2 regions of the Brevibacillus nigriterrae genome follow, and region 1 is predicted to be linked to the other one. Evidence: riboswitches for the same ligand, from Rfam matches in the RefSeq annotation. Region 1 holds a riboswitch; the other holds the start of a gene.
What was found. A riboswitch is a leader RNA that binds a small molecule or an ion and turns the genes downstream of it on or off. The one in region 1 is predicted to bind FMN.
Positions count from the first base shown of each region.

Region 2: it holds a riboswitch for FMN, as region 1 does, so the genes downstream of both, ACPW7N_RS10060 (hypothetical protein) here and ribD (bifunctional diaminohydroxyphosphoribosylaminopyrimidine deaminase/5-amino-6-(5-phosphoribosylamino)uracil reductase RibD) in region 1, are expected to answer to the same signal.

Region 1 covers NZ_JBNCMT010000019.1:15,317-26,963, reverse strand. The annotation lists gene ACPW7N_RS14920 (ATP-binding protein) at 1-1,229, opposite strand, end outside; gene ACPW7N_RS14915 (tripartite tricarboxylate transporter permease) at 1,381-2,907, opposite strand; gene ACPW7N_RS14910 (tripartite tricarboxylate transporter TctB family protein) at 2,924-3,379, opposite strand; gene ACPW7N_RS14905 (Bug family tripartite tricarboxylate transporter substrate binding protein) at 3,455-4,486, opposite strand; gene ribH (6,7-dimethyl-8-ribityllumazine synthase) at 4,678-5,145, opposite strand; gene ACPW7N_RS14895 (bifunctional 3,4-dihydroxy-2-butanone-4-phosphate synthase/GTP cyclohydrolase II) at 5,154-6,356, opposite strand; gene ACPW7N_RS14890 (riboflavin synthase) at 6,401-7,063, opposite strand; gene ribD (bifunctional diaminohydroxyphosphoribosylaminopyrimidine deaminase/5-amino-6-(5-phosphoribosylamino)uracil reductase RibD) at 7,087-8,190, opposite strand; FMN riboswitch at 8,336-8,481, opposite strand; gene ACPW7N_RS14880 (YkvA family protein) at 8,779-9,060, shown strand; gene ACPW7N_RS14875 (TerC family protein) at 9,260-9,943, shown strand; gene ACPW7N_RS14870 (pseudouridine synthase) at 10,018-10,746, shown strand; gene tadA (tRNA adenosine(34) deaminase TadA) at 10,791-11,258, opposite strand; gene ACPW7N_RS14860 (SPFH domain-containing protein) at 11,413-11,647, shown strand, end outside.
Region 2 covers NZ_JBNCMT010000011.1:5,299-16,945, reverse strand. The annotation lists gene ACPW7N_RS10090 (glutamate synthase-related protein) at 1-1,714, opposite strand, end outside; gene ACPW7N_RS10085 (hypothetical protein) at 2,175-2,315, opposite strand; gene ACPW7N_RS10080 (glutamate-1-semialdehyde 2,1-aminomutase) at 2,392-3,684, opposite strand; gene ACPW7N_RS10075 (ABC transporter ATP-binding protein) at 3,869-4,879, shown strand; gene ACPW7N_RS10070 (ABC transporter permease) at 4,872-5,666, shown strand; gene ACPW7N_RS10065 (ABC transporter permease) at 5,671-6,459, shown strand; FMN riboswitch at 6,526-6,672, shown strand; gene ACPW7N_RS10060 (hypothetical protein) at 6,668-6,895, shown strand; gene ACPW7N_RS10055 (ECF transporter S component) at 6,910-7,512, shown strand; gene ACPW7N_RS10050 (helix-turn-helix domain-containing protein) at 7,566-8,186, opposite strand; gene bcp (thioredoxin-dependent thiol peroxidase) at 8,370-8,840, shown strand; gene ACPW7N_RS10040 (M42 family metallopeptidase) at 8,871-9,926, shown strand; gene ACPW7N_RS10035 (class I SAM-dependent methyltransferase) at 9,939-10,703, shown strand; gene ACPW7N_RS10030 (cob(I)yrinic acid a,c-diamide adenosyltransferase) at 10,758-11,306, shown strand; gene nth (endonuclease III) at 11,601-11,647, shown strand, end outside.

The sequences.
Region 1 (11,647 bases):
TCCCGCAAGGAACTCTCTCGATCGATAATTAGATTCACCTTTAACTCCTGGGCACGATTAAACTTGCCAATCAACAGCCCGCCTATCATCGGATCAGGGATTTCCTTCATAATAAATTGAATCAAGTTCTGTTGAACATTCGATTCCTGTGTAATAACGTCGAGTGCTTCTTGATAGGATTCCAGTTGAATCAAGCCAGATATCATGTATAACTTGTTGGAGAACTCATGGGTCTGTGCACGTAAGGCTTCTGCGTATTTGCGTACTTGTGTGACCTCTTCTGTCAAGCGATACAGTTCGGATTTGCTTCGGAAACTGGACACCGCTCCGATGATCCGAGATTTATGATCGTAAATAGGCAGGCGGTTCACAACGACAACATTGTCTCCCAGCACCAACTCCTGATCAAATTCAGCTTTTCCCGATTGCGTGACTTCCAGCATACGTGAAGTAGGAATGAAATCAGCGATGGACTTCCCCGTAATATCCGTACCTTCTGCTAGCCCCAAAAGTTTGACAGCCGTTTGGTTGGCCAACGTAATGGTGCCCTTTGTATTAACGGCAATGATTCCTTCCCGAATCGATTCCAGAATGGCAAATTTCTCTTGGTACAAACGGCTGATTTCCGTCGGTTCCAGACCAAAAATTGATCGTTTCACGTTGTAGGCAATCAGAATGGCCCCACTAATCCCCAAGACAAGCATCGCTGTGCCAAACAAAATAAGTCTATGCAGAGAATAGATGGCTTCATTTTCAATGTTCCGGATAAGAAAACCTACCGAAACGATTCCGATTACATTCCCATCATCATCCAAGATTGGTGCTTTTCCTCGCAACGAGCGACCCATGGAACCCTCAGCCTCAGAAATGATCGATTGACCTGCCAAAACAGGATGATTATCTCCGCCAACCATTTCCTTGCCGATTCTTTCAAAAATGGGATGGGAGTATCGAATTCCTTCTCTGTTTCCTACTACAACGAATTCAGCACCTGTTCTCAGCCGTACCTTTTCCGCAATTGGCTGAATAACAGTCCAGGGCTCCCGTTGGCTAAAAGCATTCTTGATTTCAGGAATGGAAGCCACAGTGACAGCTACATTCAATGCGCGCAATCCGATCTGTTCTTTAAGCGCCCGTGCCTGCATGATTTGAGAAATAGCACCGATTGCGACGATCACGATAAACAACAACGAACAGATGAGCAGCATCAGCTTGTATTGCAACTTCATTGATGTCCCACCTCCTTTTCAAAAATGCCGCCAGTACGGGTAAGCTAACTGTAATCAATCATTGCATACGTGTACAGTCCGTAAATCACGATTCGGCTTGCTCAACTCCCAATTGGAATTAAAACAAGCCGTTACGTATCAGCTATTTGGATTAGCCTTCCTCATTAACAATCACTTTTTTCCCTCTCAGCTTCATGATTACAGGTACGGTAATCCACAAAACAGCAATGATCAAAAAGATCAAGGAAACTGGCTTTTCAATAAAGACCATAAAATCACCATTGGAAATGGTAAGCGCCCGACGCATATTATTTTCAATCATTGGACCTAGTACAAGACCTAACACAAGCGGAGCCATTGGGAAGTCATTTTTCGCAAGGAAATAACCGACAACACCACAAGCAATTAAAAGCATTAGATCAAAAGTGGCCATTTGTACTGCATATACTCCAAAGAAGGAAATGGCAATGATCATCGGAATCAGGTATTTTGCTGGAGTCTCAATCAATTTTGCAAAAATTTTCACTAAAGGCAAATTGAGAATAAGCAGCATGAGATTTCCTACAAACATACTTGCAATTAATCCCCAAGCAATGGATGGATGCTCTTCAAATAATAACGGGCCTGGCTGAACGTTATACATAATTAAAGCACCCATCAATACGGCTGTAGTCCCTGTGCCGGGAATACCCAAAGTTAATAGGGGGATCATAGCTCCACCCGAAGCAGCGTTATTTGCTGATTCAGGAGCAGCAACACCTTCAATCGCTCCTTTTCCGAACTTCTCCGGATTTTTACTGATTTTTTTCTCCAATAGATAGGCAAGGAAAGAAGCTAAGGTAGCTCCAGAACCAGGCACAATTCCTTTAAAAAATCCCACCAGTGAACCACGAATGATCGGTCCAACACTGTCTTTTAACTCCTGCTTGCTAGGGAGCAATTTATTGATTTTGGCAATTTCACCATTATTCGTATCTTTTTCAAGAATCGTTTTAAATACTTCTCCAAGAGCAAACAATCCGACTGCTACTGTTAAGAACTCCAGTCCACCATACAATTGTGGCATTTCAAAAGTAAAACGTGTAACGCCAGACACAGCGTCAATTCCAATCGTGGCGAGCAGCAAGCCAAATACAGTCATGATCAACGCCTTGGTAGTAGATTTCCCTGCCAATCCACTAAGCGCACACAACCCAAGAATCATCAAGGAAAATTCATCGGCAGGACTAAGTTTTAGAGCTACTTCTGATAGTGGTCGCGCAAGAAAAACTAACCCTACAAGTGAAACAATCCCTGCGACAAACGATCCGATGGCTGCAATCGATAAAGCAGCTCCAGCTCGTCCTTGCTTTGCCAAAGGATAACCATCCAATACCGTTGCCACCGAAGAGGATTCTCCTGGCGTATTGAGCAAAATCGAAGTTGTTGATCCTCCATACATTGCTCCATAATAAACACCAGCAAGTAAAATGATCGAACTAGTAGCCGCAGCTTCTGGAGGTAATCCCCCTGTAAATGAAGCTGTAACTGGAATCAAAAGTGCTACCCCACTCATCGGTCCAATCCCAGGGAGCACCCCGACAGCCGTACCGATCAAAACACCTACAAAAGCGAATAGTATATTATTCCATTGAAGTGCAACACTGAAACCATCAAGTAAATACCCCATTGTACTCATGCTTGTGACCTCCTCCTTAACTTAGCCAGACCGGCCAGCCGGGTAAGGTTCCTTCTAGAATGTGAACATATACGTAATAAACTCCCCCTGCAAATAATCCCGAGATTATGAAGGTTGAGATCCATTTTCCTTTTTCCATCGTTTGAAAGCCAACCAGCAAGAATAAGAACGTAGAGATGATATAGCCCAAATCCTCTAAAAAAAGTCCATATAGTACAGCAGCGACGAGAATGATGGCAAATCTTTTATAATCCAAGGCATTGCCTTTGTTATTCGCATCTTTATACCGCAATGTTTCTGTGAAAAGTTTGATACTTAACAGGACAAGTAAAGCTCCAAGCCCCATCGGAAAAATATCGGGCCCAACGTTGCTGCCATAGGCAGTTTCGGAAATATTTCGGCTTTCTATGGCAAAAGCTATACCAATGGCCAAAAAAGCTAATGCTGCAAATCGATCAAATGTCTTGCTCACGTTCTGTACCTCCTTTGCTGAGAGTAAATAGAGGAGAAGAGCAGACCCTTCCCCTCCTACTCAGGAGCGAAATAACTATTTCGCCATATTCAATGCGGTCAGCAGTTCTTTTAACAATTTTTCTTGCTCGCCAAGGAAAGATTTGAATTCGTCCCCGCTCTTGAATTCTTTCTCCCAACCATTTGCTTGAAGCTCTTTACCCCATTGATCACTATCGGAGAGAGCTTTCACTTTTTCTGTCCAGTAAGCATTTGCATCTTTTGACATTTCCTTTGGACCGAATACACCACGCCAGATTGTGAAGTCAGCGTCTACCCCTTGTTCTTTCATCGTTGGAATGTCTTTATAATTACCTTGAAGTCTTTCTTTTGCAGAAACGGCCAGCACTTTCACTTTGCCTGCTTTCAGATATTCACCCACACTGGATACGTCCGTAGCGATTACGTCTGCGTTGCCGCCGAGCAATGCAGCAATCGCCTCTCCACCACCATCATAAGACACATACTTCACGGATTTTGGGTCGATTCCGGATTTAAATGCTGGCAGTACCGCAACCAAATGGTCCATGGAACCCGGTGCAGATCCACCTGCAAAAGTAACTTTGGTAGGATCAGCTTTCAAATCATCGATAAGTGCCTTCAGATCAGCGTATTTTGAACCGGATGCTACTACGATTGCTCCGTAATCTTTGGTCAACTGTGCCAATGGAGTCGTATCTTGATAACCGTATGGGCTATTTCCTTCTTTCTTCAAATTATTGATCAGAATCGGTGGAGAACTTACGAAAAGCTTGTAATCATTCTTTTTGTCCTGTGTTGCGTATTCGGCCATGAATACCGCTCCGCCGCCACCCGGTCTATTCTCGACTGTCATGGTTTGCTCAACAATTTTGGATTCTGAAAGAACTTTGGTAAAGGAACGTGCGGTTTTATCCCACCCGCCACCTGCTCCAGATGGTGCAACTACAATGATTGGTTTCTCTGGATATTTACTTGCAGCGCTATCTTTGCCCCCTCCTGCAGGTGCCGTTCCTCCGCCACCACAGGCAGTCAAGCTTACAGCTAACAAACCTGATGCTAATGCAAGAATCCACTTATTCTTTTTCATGAAACTTCCCCCTTTGAAAGCGTTTACTTTCTCTTGAAGGAATCTTATCACCCAATTTTCAGAATTTATAGTTTACGAACATAAGTTGGATAAAGACGATTAGCATAATTAAGTTCATAAAGTTCACAAAATAGACAAAACCACCTGACAAGCTTACTGCCTGCCAGATGGTTCTGATTAGAGGTACATCCTTACTTTGCGAATTGCTTACTTAAAGAAGCCATTTCAATAGCCGCCGTAGCCGCTTCCCAGCCTTTGTTGCCAGCTTTGGTTCCCGCCCGTTCAATTGCCTGCTCGATGCTATCCGTTGTCAAAACACCGAAAATCGTAGGGATGCCTGTCCGCAAAGAAATCGATGCGACACCCTTTGCGCACTCATTGCAGACATAATCAAAATGTGGAGTAGAGCCTCGAATTACCGCTCCAAGCGTAATCACAGCGTCGTATTTTCCTGACTCTGCCATCTTTTGTGCGATCAACGGAATTTCGAATGCACCCGGTACCCAGGCAATTTCGATATCTTCTTCGTTAACCCCGTGCCGTTTCAACGCATCAGTCGCCCCGCCTACCAGTTTGCTTACAATGAACTCATTGAATCGACCAGCAACAATCCCCATTCGCAATCCGGTTCCGACTAAATATCCCTCATATGTTTTCATCGAATACTTCACTCCTTAATCATCTGTAATAGATGTCCCAGTTTTTCGTGTTTCGTGCGTAAATATTGCTGATTGTGACGGTGTGCTGCTATTTCAATCGGAATTCGATCGACTACCTCTAATCCATAGCCTTTGAGTCCTCTCAATTTGCGAGGATTGTTCGTCATTAGCCTGATTTGGCTTACCCCCAAATTTTTAAGGATTTGCGCACCTATCCCGTAATCACGCAAGTCAGCCGGATAGCCCAGTTTTTCATTGGCTTCGACCGTGTCCATTCCTTGTTCTTGCAATTGATAAGCCCGAAGCTTGTTAATCAACCCGATCCCACGCCCCTCTTGGCGCATGTACAACAGAATTCCTCTGCCCTCTTGCTCAATTTGCCTGAGCGCAGCATGTAATTGCGGGCCACAATCGCAACGGTATGATCCAAATACATCTCCTGTTAAACATTCCGAATGTACCCGAACCAGAACAGGCTCACCCGTAGTGATATCTCCCTTGACCAGAGCAACATGTTCCTTGTTGTCCACTTCATTGGTGAAGGCGACGATTCTGAAATCCCCATGCTCGGTTGGCAACTGGACGTCTACTTCTCTTGTAACCAAACTCTCTTTTTGGGTTCGGTACTGGATTAACTGCTCAATGGAAATCAGCTTGAGATCAAAGCGCTGGGCAATTTCAGCTAACTGGGGCAATCGAGCCATCGTCCCATCCTCATTCAAGATTTCACAAATAACTCCCGCCGGAAATCCTCCTGCCAATCGTGCCAGGTCAACTGCTGCCTCCGTGTGACCTGCTCTTCGCAATACCCCGCCTTTTTTGGCAACAAGCGGGAAAATGTGACCGGGTCTTCGAAAGTCAGAAGCTCCTTTCGCCAGGTCAATCATCGCCAGAATCGTGCGTGAACGTTCAAAGGATGAGATACCTGTATGTGTAGATATTTCATCGATTGATTCGGTAAATGCCGTTCCTTGCTTATCCGTGTTATTGGCTACCATTGGTTTGAGCCCTAATGATTCTGCCCGCTCTTCTGAGATTGGCACACACACGAGACCTCTCCCATGCGTAACCATGAAGTTGATCATTTCGGGAGTAGCCGCTTCTGCCATGCAGACAAAATCCCCTTCATTTTCACGATCTTCATCGTCTACAACTATTACTGCTTTCCCATTTCGCAAATCAGCTAGTGCTTCTTCGATTGAATGTAACATCAGCTTCCTCCTGGAGTCTCCGGCCTTTTTGAACTTCCTACCCTTTAGGCAAACCCGTGTTCCTTTAGGTATTCCAGGCCGAGATGCGCTTTGTCCCCTGCCTGCTGTCTGTCATCCGTCTGCCACGTGAGTAACCGTTCAACATATTTCGCTAACATATCGTTCTCAAGATTCACAATATCCCCTGGCTGCTTAATCCGTAAGTTTGTATGCTCAAGGGTGTGCGGGATAATGGAAATCGTAAAATCTTCTTCTGTTACATCGATAATGGTCAGGCTGATTCCATCAATTGTGATCGACCCTTTGGGGACCATGTATTTTAGTTGTTCTCGCAAAGCCGTAATTCGGAAAAGTATCGCATTGCCATACGATTGGCGAGAAAAAATCGTACCAATTCCGTCCACGTGCCCAGATACGATATGCCCGCCAAAGCGATCTCCCAAAGCCATGGCCCGCTCCAGGTTGACAGGTATTCCCGGTCGTACCCGACTCAAACTGGTTTTGCGAAGTGTCTCTGGCATTACATCGACAACAAACGATGTCCCGGTAAACCTTGTAACAGTCAAACAAACGCCGTTAACAGCAATACTGTCCCCGAGACTAACCCCTTCGAGCACCTTCTTGCCCCTTACGGTAAGCTTGACTGCCTGTGACCCTCCTTCGACTCTTTCGATCCAGCCAACTTCCTCGATAATTCCTGTAAACATACCCTTCACTTCCTCTTGCGCAATTACAGCACGTCATTGTCCCAAACAGGGTACCCGGAAACCCGCCAATCCATTTCACTAACCTGCTCAACGGTCACCTTGTTTAACCTGACCGCTTCATTCATCGTTGTATAGCCTTCCCCGCCAAAAGCTGTAGGAGCAAGTGCTCCACCGACTAGCTTCATGGAAAGATAGCTGATTACTTTATTGATCGCCTTTTCTTGAAGAAACGATCCATTTACAGCACTGCCACCTTCTACAAAAAGCGAAGTAATGCCGTTTTCCCCTAATACTTGTAGAACCGCTTGAATCGTTACGGCCTCACTGTCCAGTACAATCACATGTACGTGCCCGGAAGTTAGCGCCGTGATTCGTTCAGGTGAAGCATTTTTTGAAGTAATAATCCATGTAGGAGCTTCACTATTTGTGATTACCCTTGCTGTCATCGGAATACGCAGATGCGTATCAAGGATGACGCGAACCGGTTGTCTTCCTTGCTCGTTTACTCTGGCTGTAAGCGCAGGATTATCCTGAATCACCGTACCTACACCGACCAAAATGGCGTCATGACGGTGTCTCATGAGATGGACTTCTTCTCTCGCCTGTTCCCCGGTAATCCACTTGCTATTCCCGCTTCCCGTTGCAATTTTCCCGTCGAGTGTACTCGCTGTTTTCACTGTGACGAAAGGCTTTCCCGTCGTGATGTAGTGAAAGAATACCTCGTTCAATTCGTGTGCCTCCGCCTCCAGCACGCCTACTCTCACGTCCAGACCCGCCTCCTGCAGCATCTTTACGCCCCGTCCTGCCACCTGCGGATTGGGATCAACTGTTGCCACAACCACCTGGGATATCCCTGCACGGATGATCGCTTCTACGCATGGAGGTGTTCTCCCATGATGACTGCATGGCTCAAGGGTGACATAAATCGTAGCACCTTGCGCCTTTTCTCCAGCCATACGTAAGGCGTGTACTTCTGCATGTGGTTCTCCTGCTTTGAGATGAGCTCCCACTCCAACGATCGCGCCATCTTTTACAACAATTGCTCCTACCATGGGATTGGGGCTAGTTTGACCCGTTGTGCTTTTCGCCAGTTCGATTGCCGTCCTCATAAAGTCTGCATCTCTCAACTATTCGTCCTCCTTTCTTTATGACATGGTGGTTCTTGTATTGAATTGCACCTTCTCTTCAGAAAAAGAAAAATGCCCTAATGTGAATTAGGGCATACGGGAACAAGCTGTTTCACCTTTTCGTTTAAAAAAGGAAAACAGCTACAAATACCTTCTCCCATCCGGACTATACCGTCGGCCTTGGATTCACACCAAGTCAGTCACCACACTTTGATCCCGAGTGGTGAGTCGCGGGCTTAGACTTACGTCATCACCGCCGGTCAGGAATTTCACCCTGCCCTGAAGGTTGCTTTTCAATTAGGGCAAGTATAGCATACAAAGAAGGAAAAATTATAGTTTTCTTTTACACATTTAGGTATTGACTAACTGCATTATTCCCACTTATCATATAAATAAATCTTAATATCTTCCTTCTAAAGGGGAGTAGCTGTACAGCAAAGTCGTCATTCCAGGGTGTCCCCCTCGGCTTTGTTGGCAACACACGTTGTTAGCGAGACCTTTACCGAGAGACTGGTAGAGGTATTTATTTTTATGATGACCTTTACCGCACTGGTAAGGGTCATTTTTTATTGCAAGGAGGAGACATGGATGGTTCGATTTTTTCGAAGAGTAAAATTCATTCTGAACATTAGACGATTTGTTCCGTTCCTGCTGGATTTCTTCTCATCTCGAGAGGTACCCTTGCCAAAGAAGCTGTTTTCCGTTTTGCTGCTTGTCGGATACGCCCTGTTTCCCTTTGATGCCATCCCGGATTTCCTGATGTTCTTTGGCATTCTGGACGATGTCATGGTTCTCACGTTTATTCTGCAACAAATCGTTAAGACAGCACCACAAAGCTTGAAAGACAAGTATCAACTCATCACGACGTAACCATCCGCTTCCGTTCTTTTTTACAAAGGGGAGTAGCAGCTACAGTAAAGCCGTCAATACGGGAATTCTTCCCCGGTTTTATTGGCAACCTCAGGTTGTTTGCAAGACCTTTGCTTGATGTACCCACTGTAAAGCTTCTTTTTCATAAAGAAGGGGCTTTACGCAAATATTGAATATGAAAAGCAAAGGAGTGTTCTTCATGGATTTCCTATTTACACCCGATTTCTGGTCTGCATTGCTTGCTATCGTTGTCATTGACCTGGTTTTAGCTGGAGATAATGCCATCGTAATCGGCCTAGCCGCACGAAACCTGCCGAAAGATCAGCAAAAAAAGGTTATTTTTTGGGGTACTCTTGGAGCCATTGCCATTCGTTCACTTTTAACTCTTGCCGTCGTATGGTTATTGAAAATTCCCGGTCTGTTGCTCTTCGGAGGCTTGATGCTCATCTGGATTGCCTATAAGCTTCTCGTTGAAGAAAAAGATCACAGCAATTTGCAAGCGGGACAAAATCTGTGGGGTGCCGTTAAAACGATTATTATTGCAGACACCGTTATGGGATTGGATAATGTGCTTGCTGTTGCCGGCGCAGCACATGGCAGCTTCTTGCTGGTGGTGTTGGGACTTTTAATCAGTGTGCCGATTGTAGTTTGGGGAAGTACGTTAATCCTGAAATGGGTGGAGCGTTACCCTTCGATTATCTATATTGGTTCAGCCGTTCTCGCTTGGACAGCGACCAAAATGATCGTAGACGAGCCGTTCCTAAAAGGTTTCTTCGTAGAAAATCCTCTGCTCAAGTGGGGATTAACGATTGCCATTGTAGCTGGTGTACTGATATTGGGCAAAATGAAAAATCAAGGCAAAGTAAATCAGGCTTCTTCCTAACACATCCTTGCATTTCACCATCCAATAGGACAATATTAAACATATGATGCAGGTAAAGTGAGGAAATCGAATCAATGAAACGTGAACGATTAGATAAAGTCCTAGCCAGTATGGGGCTGGGCACTCGTAAAGAAGTAAAGCAACTGGTGAAACTACGAATTATTGAAGTTGACGGTGAAGTGGCAACAGACCCGGGAATGCACGTAATCCCTGAAGAACAAACCATTGTTGTCGATGGTGAACCACTTAATTTCAAACGCTGGGTTTATGTCATGTTAAATAAACCACCTGGTGTCATCTCAGCAACAGAAGATCCCAGACATCAAACAGTTGTCGATCTGTTACCGACTGAATGGGCAATCAAAGTACATCCTGTCGGGCGCCTCGATATCGATACAGAAGGTCTTCTCCTTCTCACCAACGATGGGCAGCTATCGCACAGTCTGCTTTCGCCCAAGAAAAAAGTAGATAAAGAATACTTCGCCCGGATTAACGGGGTTGTGACGGAAGAGCACATTCGTTATTTTGCTGAAGGTGTCGTTTTGGATGATGAGTACAAGACATTGCCAGCACGCCTTGAGATTCTCTCTTCTGGCCCGATCTCGGAAATACGTGTAACCATCATGGAAGGCAAATTCCATCAGGTAAAACGCATGTTTGCTGCCTATGATTTAGAAGTAATCTATCTGAAACGCCTTCGTATGGGGTCGCTTCATCTGGATGAATCACTTGGACTAGGCGAATACCGTGAATTAACGGAAGACGAGCTGGAAAGCTTGCGTAACGGTGCAACAAAAGGATAGCCCACGGGTGGCTATCCTTTTTCTTTTTTATGACGATTGTTACTTCACTTCTTACGCAAACTTCGGAAAAAATCCCGCAACAAATTCCCGCATTCTTCTTCCAGCACTCCGGGCAAAACCGGAACCTGATGGTTAAAGCGTTGCTCATCCAAAAGATTCATCAGTGTACCTGCACACCCTGCTTTTGGATCAGGTGCTCCATAGACGACTTGCTCGATTCTGCTTTGGACAATAGCCCCAGCACACATCGGACAGGGCTCTAATGTGACGTATAACGTACAGCCGATTAACCGCCATCCCCCTAGCCGCTCACTTGCTTCCCGGATCGCAATCATCTCTGCATGCAGGGTGGGGTCTTTCCTGGTTTCTCGCAAGTTATGTCCCCGACCGACAATAACTCCGTCTTTTACAATTACCGCTCCAATCGGAACTTCCCGCAAAGCCCACGCTTTGTTCGCTTCCTCAATGGCTTCTCTCATATAGATTTCATGATCAAGGATACTCTCTGTCAATCTGCTCGTCCTTTCTTTTCGTAACAGTCACTTGTTTTCAGTATAGCCAGCGAACTGTTTTATTGGCAAATTGTACAGGTTTACATCATTTTACAAAAGTGATATCATTTTAATATCAAAATAATATTAAATTATCTCCACAGGAGGTTTGACTATGAACGAAAAGAAAGCATGGGCACTGAATGGTTTTGTCGGGCTGATTGTTTCTCTTGCCTTATTGGCAGCAGGTGCGTTTAGTCTTCTGGTGGAAGGATCGGCTATTGGCATTCTCTTGCTGGCAATTGGATTTATCTTTTTGACCGGCATTACGATCGTCCAGCCAAATCAATCACAAGTAGTAACTTTTTTTGGTAGATATATGGGCACGATCCGACAAAGTGGGCTTTGGT
Region 2 (11,647 bases), on a different contig from region 1:
GTGTGTATGTTCCTTGATCCTGAGCAAGCTGCTGAAGTGATTGTCCCTCGAATAAAAGAGGCGAAGGCAATTCAATGCGTTTGCCGGAAACTTGTTTTGATGAAAATTCCGCACGTGGACCAATGATGACACGAGTAGAGAAATGTTCGATCTCCCGCTCACGGTCAATGGCTGGATTGGTTACGACGGCTACGCTTTCCTTGATGAAGTCAGCGATATTTTGACGTTCTTTGGAGAGCGCAGCAAGTGGACCGTCATGCCCGAGCGAGCGGATTGGTTCCACGCCATTGGAGGCGATCTGTTCAATTAATTGAATTTGTTCACGATCCCAACCGAAGGCGCTGAATACCGCAGAAGTTGGTTCCGGCATATCAGGTTCAGCAGTGCACGATTCTGCTTTGTAATCAAAGTAGAGATGAGAACGGCTTCCGCTGAATTCTGCTTTTTCACGGAAACGCTCTAATACTTTTTGTTGGAGGTCATGATGATAAACGACTTCAATTCCTTCATTTGGCAATAGAGTGATCCCTACTTTTTCACCAGGTGCAATTGATTTCGGTTCTCTGACCATGTCCCGAACGTTTATGACCCCTTGTTCAGAAGAGAAGTAAAAGGAAGTTTCGCTCTCCACCATCCAGAGCGGGCGCAAACCAAGTGAATCCACGCTAAATACGCACTCATGACCATAGCGAGAAACGATCCCGGCAGGCCCTTGTGCAAAGTGCCCCCAAGCTTGGCGCAAGGTCACGTACAAATCCTGAAGATCCTGAGAGAAGCCTTTCATCTCATGGTGAATAGGAGGGAAAACGACCTCCAATGCTTCAAATAAACTAAATCGATATCGATGAATGAATGTTTCGATTGTTCTGTTTAGATTTTGGGAATCACTTCCGCCCACAACCAGTGGAACACCAAGCATTTCAGCTTCTTCTTCCAGCTTGCTGATGGTGTTGATTTCACCGTTATGTCCTAACAGGGAGAATGGTTGGACACGGAAAAAGTTAGACAGTGTATTTGTTGAATAACGATTATGACCAATGGTTACGCTTGTAGCAAAATCAGCGTGATTCAGATCGGCGAAGTACTTGGGCAGGATATTGGCAGCGCCCATCACTTTATAAGCGGCAGAATAAGGGCTCAGGGAAGCGACATGAACATTGTATTGTTCCTCGATCGCTACGTGAGCTTCAAATAATCGGGCAGCATAGGCGGCACCTTCGGCAAAAGGAGCATTCTCTTGTGGAATGATAGCGATTTGCCAGAAGGAAGGCTCATCGAGTTTACCATTTTTGCCGAGAACCTCGGAATGCACCTGATCGACACGTTCTAATACGATGTGCAATTGATGGTTAGCAAAAATTTGGCGAATGCCTTCTTTTACTGCCAATTCATCGTGATCTTTGCGAGGTACGAATATATGTGCAACAGCAAAACGGGAACTAAAGCTAAGTTCTGCCTCCAGATTTGCTTGGTGCAGATACTGGCTCCACAGCACACGTGGAATATCTGTAAGCAATCCGCAACCATCACCTTCTCCATCAATAAAGCCGGAGCGGTGTTCCATTTGGATAAGGGAGCGGATGGTTTCGTCCAGGTTCTTTCGAGAGGCCTTCCCCGATTTTTCGATGATACAGATAATTCCACAGCTATCATGTTCAATCGCTTGATAACCTTGGAATTGCTCAATGATTTCTCTTTTCTCTTTTCTCTCCATTGTTTGGTCAGATAGACTGACCCTCCACCTCCTTCATGAAAGATCCACTGGACGCACACTTTAGTCCTTTCCAGTAAAAGTACCATAAGAATAACATGAATAAAGGGGCTAAACAAGAATGCTTGTGGTTAATTATACGAATGTAAGCGTTTTTATGCGAAAAATATTTTATTCTCTTCCGTGAGAAATATAGGCGAATGACGAATTTTGTTTTTAAAAATGAAAATTTCATTCGGATTTTGTTGATAAAACAATATTTACTGAAAAGAACGTACGGCTATTTCTACATGTGCAGAAGAGAATGAAAATTCCGTTTTATCCATAAAATGAATACGGTATACATCGTGTAGCTTGTTATCACGTGAAAGCGATAAATGGAAATAAAGCGATAATAATAGAAAACACCCTTCATGAAGCGAAGGGTGTTCAAGTTGTGATTGCATGTTTATTCCACAGATGGTCATTTGCTTTCCTGTGGTTTATGATGCTCGGTCAGGCGGGGCTTCTGGAAACCTGTGACCTCCATCATTTTTGAGCCCATTTTTGGGTCTTGAATTGTTTTTTCAGGAGCTTGTGGAAAAGACTTTTCGCCTTTGGACATATGTACCTCCTATTACAGGCGTTCACCGCCCGAGTTTTCGAAGTCACAAGTAGTATGTCCAACAACAGAAATGATCTTATCGGTTTAATTTAGCAAAGGAACGGTCCACTGCGGCGATGGTTTCTCTGATGTCCTCTTCGGTGTGTGCAGTTGTGACGAACCATGCTTCGTATTTGGATGGTGCAAGGCAAATGCCTTCGTCCAACAGAAGACGGAAGAAGCGTGCAAATTGTTCACCATCTGCATTCTGTGCCCCTTCATAATCCGTCACCGGTTGATCCGTGAAATAAACGGCAAGTGCTCCTTTTACACGGTTAATTTGAATGGTAATATGGTGGCGGTCCGCAGCCTCTCGGATTCCATTCTCCAGAATACCGCCCAATCGATCCAATTCTTCATATACACCTGGTTGTTTCAGCACCTCCAGGCAAGCGATTCCTGCCGAGATTGATGCAGGATTACCAGCCATCGTTCCTGCTTGATACGCAGGTCCCAGCGGAGCCACCTGTTCCATGATTTCCCGCTTACCGCCGTATGCGCCGATCGGAAGTCCGCCGCCAATGATCTTGCCTAACGCTGTTAAATCGGGATCCATGCCAAGCAGATTTTGTGCGCCGCCATAACAGAAACGGAATGCCGTGATTACTTCATCATAAATTACTAAGGTGCCATGTTCCTTCGCCAGTTTGGATACATGCTCCAAAAAGCCCGGCTGTGGCATTACAATTCCGAAGTTGCCGACAATTGGTTCTACTAAAATGGCTGCTGTTTCATTTCCCCATTTACTGATCGCATCCGTGAAGGCGTCAGGATCGTTGAATGGGATGGTAATTACTTCATTTGCAATACTTTGGGGAATTCCTGCGCTATCGGGAATACCTAAAGTAGATGGGCCGGAGCCTGCTGCGACGAGTACTAGGTCAGAATGTCCGTGATAGCATCCGGCGAACTTCATAATTTTGGTTCTGCCTGTATAGGCCCTGGCGACACGGATGCAGGTCATGACAGATTCCGTCCCGGAGTTGTTGAAGCGAATCAGCTCCATCGAGGGAATCGCTTCCCGGATCATGTGAGCAAAGTCAATTTCCCAAGGAGTAGGTGTGCCGTAGAGGGTGCCATTCTCTGCTGCTCGGGTGATTGCTTGTGTAATGTGCGGATGAGCATGCCCTGTAATGATAGGGCCGTAAGCAGCCAAATAATCGATATATCGGTTTCCGTCTACATCCCAGAAATAAGCGCCTTTTGCTCTCTCCATGACAACCGGAGCGCCTCCGCCAACTGCCTTGAATGAACGGGAAGGGCTATTTACTCCACCGACAATGACTCCGGTAGCTTGTTCAAATAATTGTTGAGATTTTTCGCGATTCATTATGTATTCCTCTCTTTCTTCTTTACTGGCTTGCGTTGATACAATCGATGAACAGTCAAATCTTATGATAACACACCTGATGATGTGGGAGTTTTGCATTTTGGGCTTTGCAAAAATATGGGATACTAATATACACTTACAAGTGTAAAGTTACTTAATTTTTATATAGTGAGGACGTGCAGTCATGATCCATGTGAAAGGATTGCAGAAAGTATTCCGCATCCATCAGGCGAGATCGGGTCTTGCAGGAGCATTTCGAGACTTGTTTAATCGTGAATATAAAACGGTTCGAGCAGTAGATGGTGTTTCGTTTGATGTAGAGCCTGGCGAAATGTTTGCCTTGATTGGTGAGAATGGGGCTGGGAAATCGACGACAATCAAAATGCTTACGGGCATTTTGACTCCATCAGATGGGGAGATTCAAATTAACGGCTATGTTCCTTTCAAGGAACGGGAGAAATACGTGAAATCTATCGGGGTTGTATTTGGTCAGCGCTCACAACTATGGTGGGATTTATCGCCGATGGAGTCGTTCCGTTTGCTTCGTCATGTGTATCAAATGGAAGAGACGGCGGGTAAACTGTGGCTCGACCGCTTAATTGAAGAGTTGGACATTGGTTCATTTATCAATCAACCGGTACGCAAGCTCAGTTTGGGTCAACGGATGCGGTGTGAAATTGCAGCTTCACTGATTCATAAGCCTGCCTTGTTGTTTTTGGATGAACCGACAGTTGGTCTGGATGTTTTGGTGAAACAAAAGATTCGTGAATTCCTCAAGAACTTAAATGAAACGGAGAAAATGACCATTCTGCTTACCACGCATGATGTGTCAGATATTGAAGCGCTTTGTAAACGAGTGCTTGTAATGGACCAAGGCAAACTTATCTTTGACGGGCAGCTCACAGACTTGAAGGAGAAGTGGGGCGGAGGGACAGAGGTCGTTTTTCAGTTCAAACGCAAGATTTCCCTCGATCAACTGCGTGTTGTTCTTACTGATTTGCCCTGTGAGCTGGAAGTGGAGAATGAATATGCCATTCGAGTTGTGCTGAAGCGAAGTCAGGAAATGCTTCCGTTTCTTCTTTCTACGGTGATGACGGCGTTGGAAGTAAGTGACGTCAAAATTATGGAATCAAGCACCGAGGATATCGTTCGCAACATTTACAGTACGGATAATGGGGTTGCGAGCTATGGGTAAGTTATACGCAGAGCTAATACGAATTCGTTTCCTGACGATGTTGGCCTATCGAGTAAACTATTACAGTGGAATCATTATTTATGGGATCAACATTGGCGCTTATTACTTCTTGTGGGGAGCTATTTACGGCGAGCAACAGAATTTGGCTGGAATGACTTCGATTCAAATGACGGCTTACGTTGCGATTGCCTGGATGTCCCGAGCTTTTTATTTCAATAATATTGACCAGGAGATCGCCCAGGAAGTGAGGGAAGGAAAGGTAGCCATCGAGATGATCCGTCCTTACAACTATTTGTCTGTGAAGACGGCGCAAGCATTGGGGGAAGGGATCTTTCGTTTCCTGTTTTTTGCCGCACCGGGGATTTTTCTCGTCAGCCTGTTTATTCCGGTTCATTTCCCGTCCTCACTACAGACGTGGGGAATCTATTTGCTAAGTTTGATGATGGCATTCGTAATCAATACACAGATTAATTTACTGACAGGTGTGCTAACCTTTTTCTTCCTGAAAAATGAAGGGATGATGCGGGCGAAGCGCGTTGTATCGGACCTGTTGTCCGGATTAATCCTGCCGATCAGCTTTTTCCCTTTGTGGGCACAATCGATTCTGCACTTTCTTCCTTTCCAGGCGATTAACTATTACCCCAGTATGATTTTTGCAGGGGCGATTGGTGCAGATAAAGCGTGGGAAGTGATCGGGCTGCAAGTGATGTGGGTCCTTCTTCTGTTGTTGCCGATTACAATTCTGTGGCGTCGTGCGAGATACAAGCTCGTCGTGCAAGGAGGGTAATCTGATGAGACAAACCTATGTGTTATTTAGTCAGTATCTCAGTCAGTATTTTAAAGGACGATTAACCTACCGGATGGATTTTGTCGGTGAGTTGATTTCAAATCTTGTCTTTGAAGTGATTAACCTGATTTTTATTCTGGTTGTATTCCAGCACGTCTCCACATTGAAAGACTGGACTCGTGACGAGATTATTTTTATTTACGGTTTTTTCCTGATTCCCTACGCTCTGTTTACGATGTTTTTTGGGTTCTGGGACTTTAACGAACGATATATCATCCGTGGAGAGATGGATCGGGTGCTAACCCGCCCAGTACATAATCTGGTGCAGATTTGTTTGGAATCGATTGCCCCTGACCGGATATTCGGTGTCATTACAGGGATGATTATTATGGGTTATGCAGCTGTTCAGTTGGATCTGGAGTTTGTCTGGTACGATGTTCTCGTGTTTATTGTTTTGGTGATCAGTGCCGTTTTCATCTACGCAGGTGTCTATACGGCGATTGCAGCTGTCAGTTTCTTTTCTGACTCGAGAACGGGAATCGCTCCGATGATCTGGAATATCCAAAACTATGGACGCTATCCAATCAACGTGTACAACAATGTGATCCAGTTTATTCTGAAATGGATTCTGCCATTTGCGTTCGTAGGCTTTTATCCATCGGCCTACTTTCTTCGTAAAGAAACCTGGTACACCTACACGATGCTCACTCCGGTCATGGGGATTATCTTCTTTTCGCTGGGAATCATGATCTGGAACTGGGGAGTGAAAAAGTATCGTGGAGCGGGTTCCTGACGCTTGAGAAAGAATAGTATTGTCAAGGTTGTTCTTTTCCTAGTATAATAGCCACGTGAAAATCACATATTCCTTCAGGGCAGGGTGTAATTCCCGACCGGCGGTGATCACAAAAGTGTAAGCCCGCGAGCCTCAAGCCTTTCGATGGGTAAGAGTGCAGGATCTGGTGAGAATCCAGAGCCGACAGTACAGTCTGGATGGGAGAAGGATGACGACAGTACGTTTGTTCACGTGCTTGTTTGCTTATGCGACTGGCAGAAGCGAAGGGGCTCTTCATTTCTATGAAGTGTCTTTGGTTTCTCGTATCGTTTTGCATAGGTCTCGTCTAGCTACTGCGATGCCCTCGAAGTTACTTAGCTTCGGGGGCTTGTTGTTTGTTGGCGGAAGGTCGTGGCGTCAAACTGTTGCCATTCCTCAAAAGAAGGGAAAACAATAAGAGGAGATGGTCACATGCAACAAACACAACATGTAGGTCAATTGGCAAAAACGAGAAAGTTGGTAGCCATTCCGCTTTTTGCAGCGGTTGCCTTCATTCTTCAGTATCTTGAATTTCCGCTGCCATTGATCCCCACCTTTTTGAAGCTTGATTTCAGTACCTTGCCAGGGTTAATTGGTGGTCTGATGTTTGGTCCAGTAGCGGGCATAATGATTGAACTGATCAAGAATATATTGCATTTGTTGTTGAAAAATACAGATGGTTTGTTAGTTGGGGAAATTGCGAATTTTATTGCTGGAGCCAGTTATATTTCCGTAGCGATTATGATTCAACGGATGATAAACAACAAACTTGGCTTTGCAGTGGGGTTGTCGGTGGGTACTATACTGATGACAGTGATCATGTCGATTGCGAATTACTTCGTTTTGATTCCGGCTTATGCTGCTTTGTACTCCATGCCGGTTGATGCCCTGCTTCAAACCTTCCAAATGAGCAGCTTGTGGTCATTGATCATCAAAGGGATTGCTCCATTTAATATGATTAAGGGTATTGCGGTGGCCATTGTTGCCTATCTGATTTATGTGAAGTTATCACCACGTCTTCGGATGAGTGTATAAAACGAATAAAAGGAGCATCCAAGCGGAATGCTCCTTTTGTTTATACTGTTAATTTACAGTTCATCTGCATCAATGAATGGCTCATCAGCATCATCAGTCGGATCTGGAGCGGAGAGAGGGAAGAGCATGTTTAAAATCTTGAATTTACGACGGTCGGTCGTACTTTTAAGATCTTTGTATTTACGGATAAGCGCATTATATTCGCTAACAAAGGTATTGCGCTCTTCCTTAGTCAAAAATACTTCAGTTACATTATAGGCAAACGTATCCTGGTATTCTTTACGCATATCCACATCACTTGCAACAAAGTGATTCAGTGTACGCATGAGGTCTTTTTCAGTAGTGCGAATCGGTGAGAACATCACATCGCCCAATTGCTGCGCATTCTCTTCAATCATGACACGCAGGTTTACCGTGATCACTTTGGCAATTGGTTGGTAATATTTTTCAACAATCGAACCTTTTACACGAGTATCAACTTGTTCAAGCAAACCCACACGAACCAGTTCTTTCACATGGTAATGTAAGCGGGCAGCATTTTCACCAAGCTCAGTTGCAATTTGTTTTGCTGTACGTGGTTCGAGATCTTCAAACAATTCAAGGATTTTCACACGCTCAGGGATCGCCAGGCATTTAAGCGCTTCCGGGTCTGTCACATCGTAAAACTCTCTCATTAACGATTTCACCGTCCAGATTCTACTAGCATCATTTAATATTTCTTTATAATTTTAATTTACATTATTATATTGTATCTCTTAATTGAAGGATGCGCAATGGACAAGGTTTGATTCTTTCATAGGATGATTTCTTTTGTTAAAATAATACAGACTCTACTTACAGTAAGGAAGGGGAAGCAGATGATCTCTATCGGACAAGATGCACCCGATTTTACATTGGAAGCAAGTAATCATCAGACGATTTCACTTCATGATTTGCGGGGAAAAAATGTCGTCCTGTATTTCTACCCTAAAGATTTAACACCTGGTTGTACAACAGAAGCGTGCGATTTTCGTGATTTTCACTCGGATTTTGGTAAATATAACACAGTCGTCATAGGTATCAGTCCTGATGAAGTGAAGTTGCATGATCGATTTACGCTAAAGCATGAACTGCCCTTCCCGCTCTTGGCAGATACCGATCACAAAGTGGCGGAGGAGTACGGGGTTTGGGTGCTCAAAAAAATGTACGGCAGAGAGTATATGGGGATTGAACGTGCCACGTTCCTGATTGATGAGGAAGGAAAGATTGCACGGATTTGGCCGAAAGTCAAGGTAAAGGGTCATGTGCAGGAAATACTCGAATACATAAAAGAACACAAGCAGAAATAGATACGATGAATAACGAAAGGGAGAGTTGCAATGAGTCGATTACCAATTGATACGATGATTCAAACGTTTTGTACACTGGCTAACATACCAAGTCCTTCTGGTAATACGGAAAAAATTATGGGCTGGATTGCTCAGGAACTCGAGCGCTTGGGAGTACAATTCACTCGTGCGAAAAAAGGTGCAATCATCGCCACTATTCCTGGAGCGGATGATGAGAAACATCGTTTGCTAACAGCGCACGTAGATACATTGGGTGCGATGGTCAAAGAGATCAAGCCTAGCGGCAGACTGAAACTGGCGTTGATTGGCGGTTTTAGTTGGAATGCAGTTGAGGGTGAATACTGCCAGATTGAAGCAGGGGACGGACGAATTTATACAGGCACGATTCTTACGACCAAAGCTTCAGTTCATGTATATGGACGTGAAGCAGAGAAGATGGAGCGTACAGAAAATCTGATGGAAGTTCGTCTCGATGAGAAGGTAACCTCCAAAGAAGACGTACTTGCACTGGGCATTCGTGTAGGTGACTTCGTTTCCTTTGATCCACGAGTGACTGTTACAGAGAGTGGTTTTATCAAGTCCCGCCATCTGGATGACAAGGCAAGTGTTGCCATTTTGTTCGGTATTATTCAACATCTGAAGGATACAGCGACAACTTTACCATACACCACCCATTTTCTAATTAGTAATAATGAAGAAATCGGGTATGGCGGAAACTCGAATATTCCTTCGCAAGTAGTGGAGTATGTAGCTGTTGACATGGGTGCAATCGGGGATGGGCAAACAACGGATGAATATTGTGTTTCTATTTGTGCGAAAGATTCATCTGGCCCGTATCATTACGAGTTGCGCAAGCACTTTGTACGTTTAGCAGAAGAACATGGCTTGAATTATCAGGTTGATATTTATCCTTTCTATGGATCGGATGCAAGTGCTGCGCTTCGAGCAGGGTATGACATTGCGCATGGCTTGATTGGGCCAGGTATCGATGCTTCTCATTCTCATGAACGTACACATCGGGACGCTTTCGAAAACACGGCCAAACTGGTACTTGCCTATATTACATCACCGGAGATGGTCGTCTAGGAGGAACGCAACATGGCAGTCAACATGTATCAATGGGCCGATTATTATGATATTACCCAGCGTGGGGTGACAGGTGATATTCCGTTCTATCTGGACGTAGCTCGTGGGAATCAAGGTGAGGTTCTTGACCTCGCTTGCGGAACGGGGCGCATTACCATCCCGTTAGCTCAGGAGGGGATAGCGGTCACTGGTTTGGATTTGTCCATTGAGATGTTAGAAAGAGCAAAGCGCAAGGCGGAAGTTGCTGGAGTCGTTGACAAGATCAATTTTGTCCAAGGCGATATGCGCACATTCGATTTGCAGAAGAAATTTTCCACGATCATGATCCCGTTTCGTTCATTTTTGCATCTTTTGTACATACAGGACCAAATGAAAGCGCTCGGACGGATTCGTCAGCACTTGCTTCCTGGCGGCAAACTGGTTATGAACGTTTTTGTGCCTAAGATCGATCATCTGTATGAAGAAAGCGAGAAAATGTCCTTGCGGGGAATGTATCCGCTTGAATCAGGTGAGCAAGTGGCGATGTGGGATTACACGATTTATGATCATTTCCAGCAATTGTCGGAAGTGACTAGAACCTATGAACGAATCAGTCCAGACGGGATTGTTCAGGAAAAGGTTGTTGGACGTTTTACACTCCGCTATATTTTCCCTTCAGAGCTGCATCACCTGCTTCGCTTGAATGGATTTAAAGTGGTGCAACGATACGGTTCCTTTGAAAAAGCTCCTTTTGATCAAAAAAGCACGGAGTTGATTTTGGTAGCTGAGGCTCAGTAAGGGGATGTTTGTCGATTTCCGGGGAAATAGGACATGTGGGAAGGGGTATGCATGATGAAGATCTATACAAAGTCTGGAGATAAAGGGGAAACTTCTCTCGTCTATGGTCAGCGTGTCTCAAAACATTCACCGCGGGTGGATGCATACGGCACGTGTGACGAAGCGAATTCTTCCATTGGATTGGCGCTTTCTTTCTTGCCAAGCGGTGATGAGTGGCAGGAGCTCCGCAAAGCATTTCACATCGTGCAAACCAAACTGTTCCATATCGGGGCAGAATTAGCCACACCAACAGGAAAGCAAGTGGGCTGGCCGATAGTTGAGGAAGATGTAGAGTATTTGGAAGGTCAAATTGATACTCTTGATGCAGACTTGCCGCCACTTACGAATTTCATCTTGCCGGGTGGACATCCCGCTGCTGCGGCCATGCATATTGCCCGAACAGTCGTGCGTCGAGCTGAGAGAAAGTCTGTTGAAATCACTGAGACAGAGACGATTAACCCGACGACGATAAAATATCTGAACCGCTTGTCGGATTACCTGTTTGTAGCTGCTCGCTACATTAATCATAAAGCTGGTGAGTCAGAGCAAACGCTGCATCAATAACATCATCGAATGTTATCTTAAAAAAGAAGAGGTCATCATTTGGATGGTCTCTTCTTTTTGCTTTTTTCCATAGGGTTGACGTGGACAGGTTTTCTAGTAAGATCAAATTGCATAGCAAAACGGATATTATTAAATGTGCAACATGCCAAAAATATTGTTGTTACTTTTGATACAGGTATAATAGTGATTAAGGGAGGGGTAAAATAGATGGCCTCAAACTCAGAAAAGAAAGCGGCAGTTCCTGCTACAACCAAAAAGCCAAAAAAACGCCTGAAAAAGGTTAATGTAGATTTCATGCTGGAACAGCTCCAGAGCCTGTATCCTGATGCTCATTGCGAATT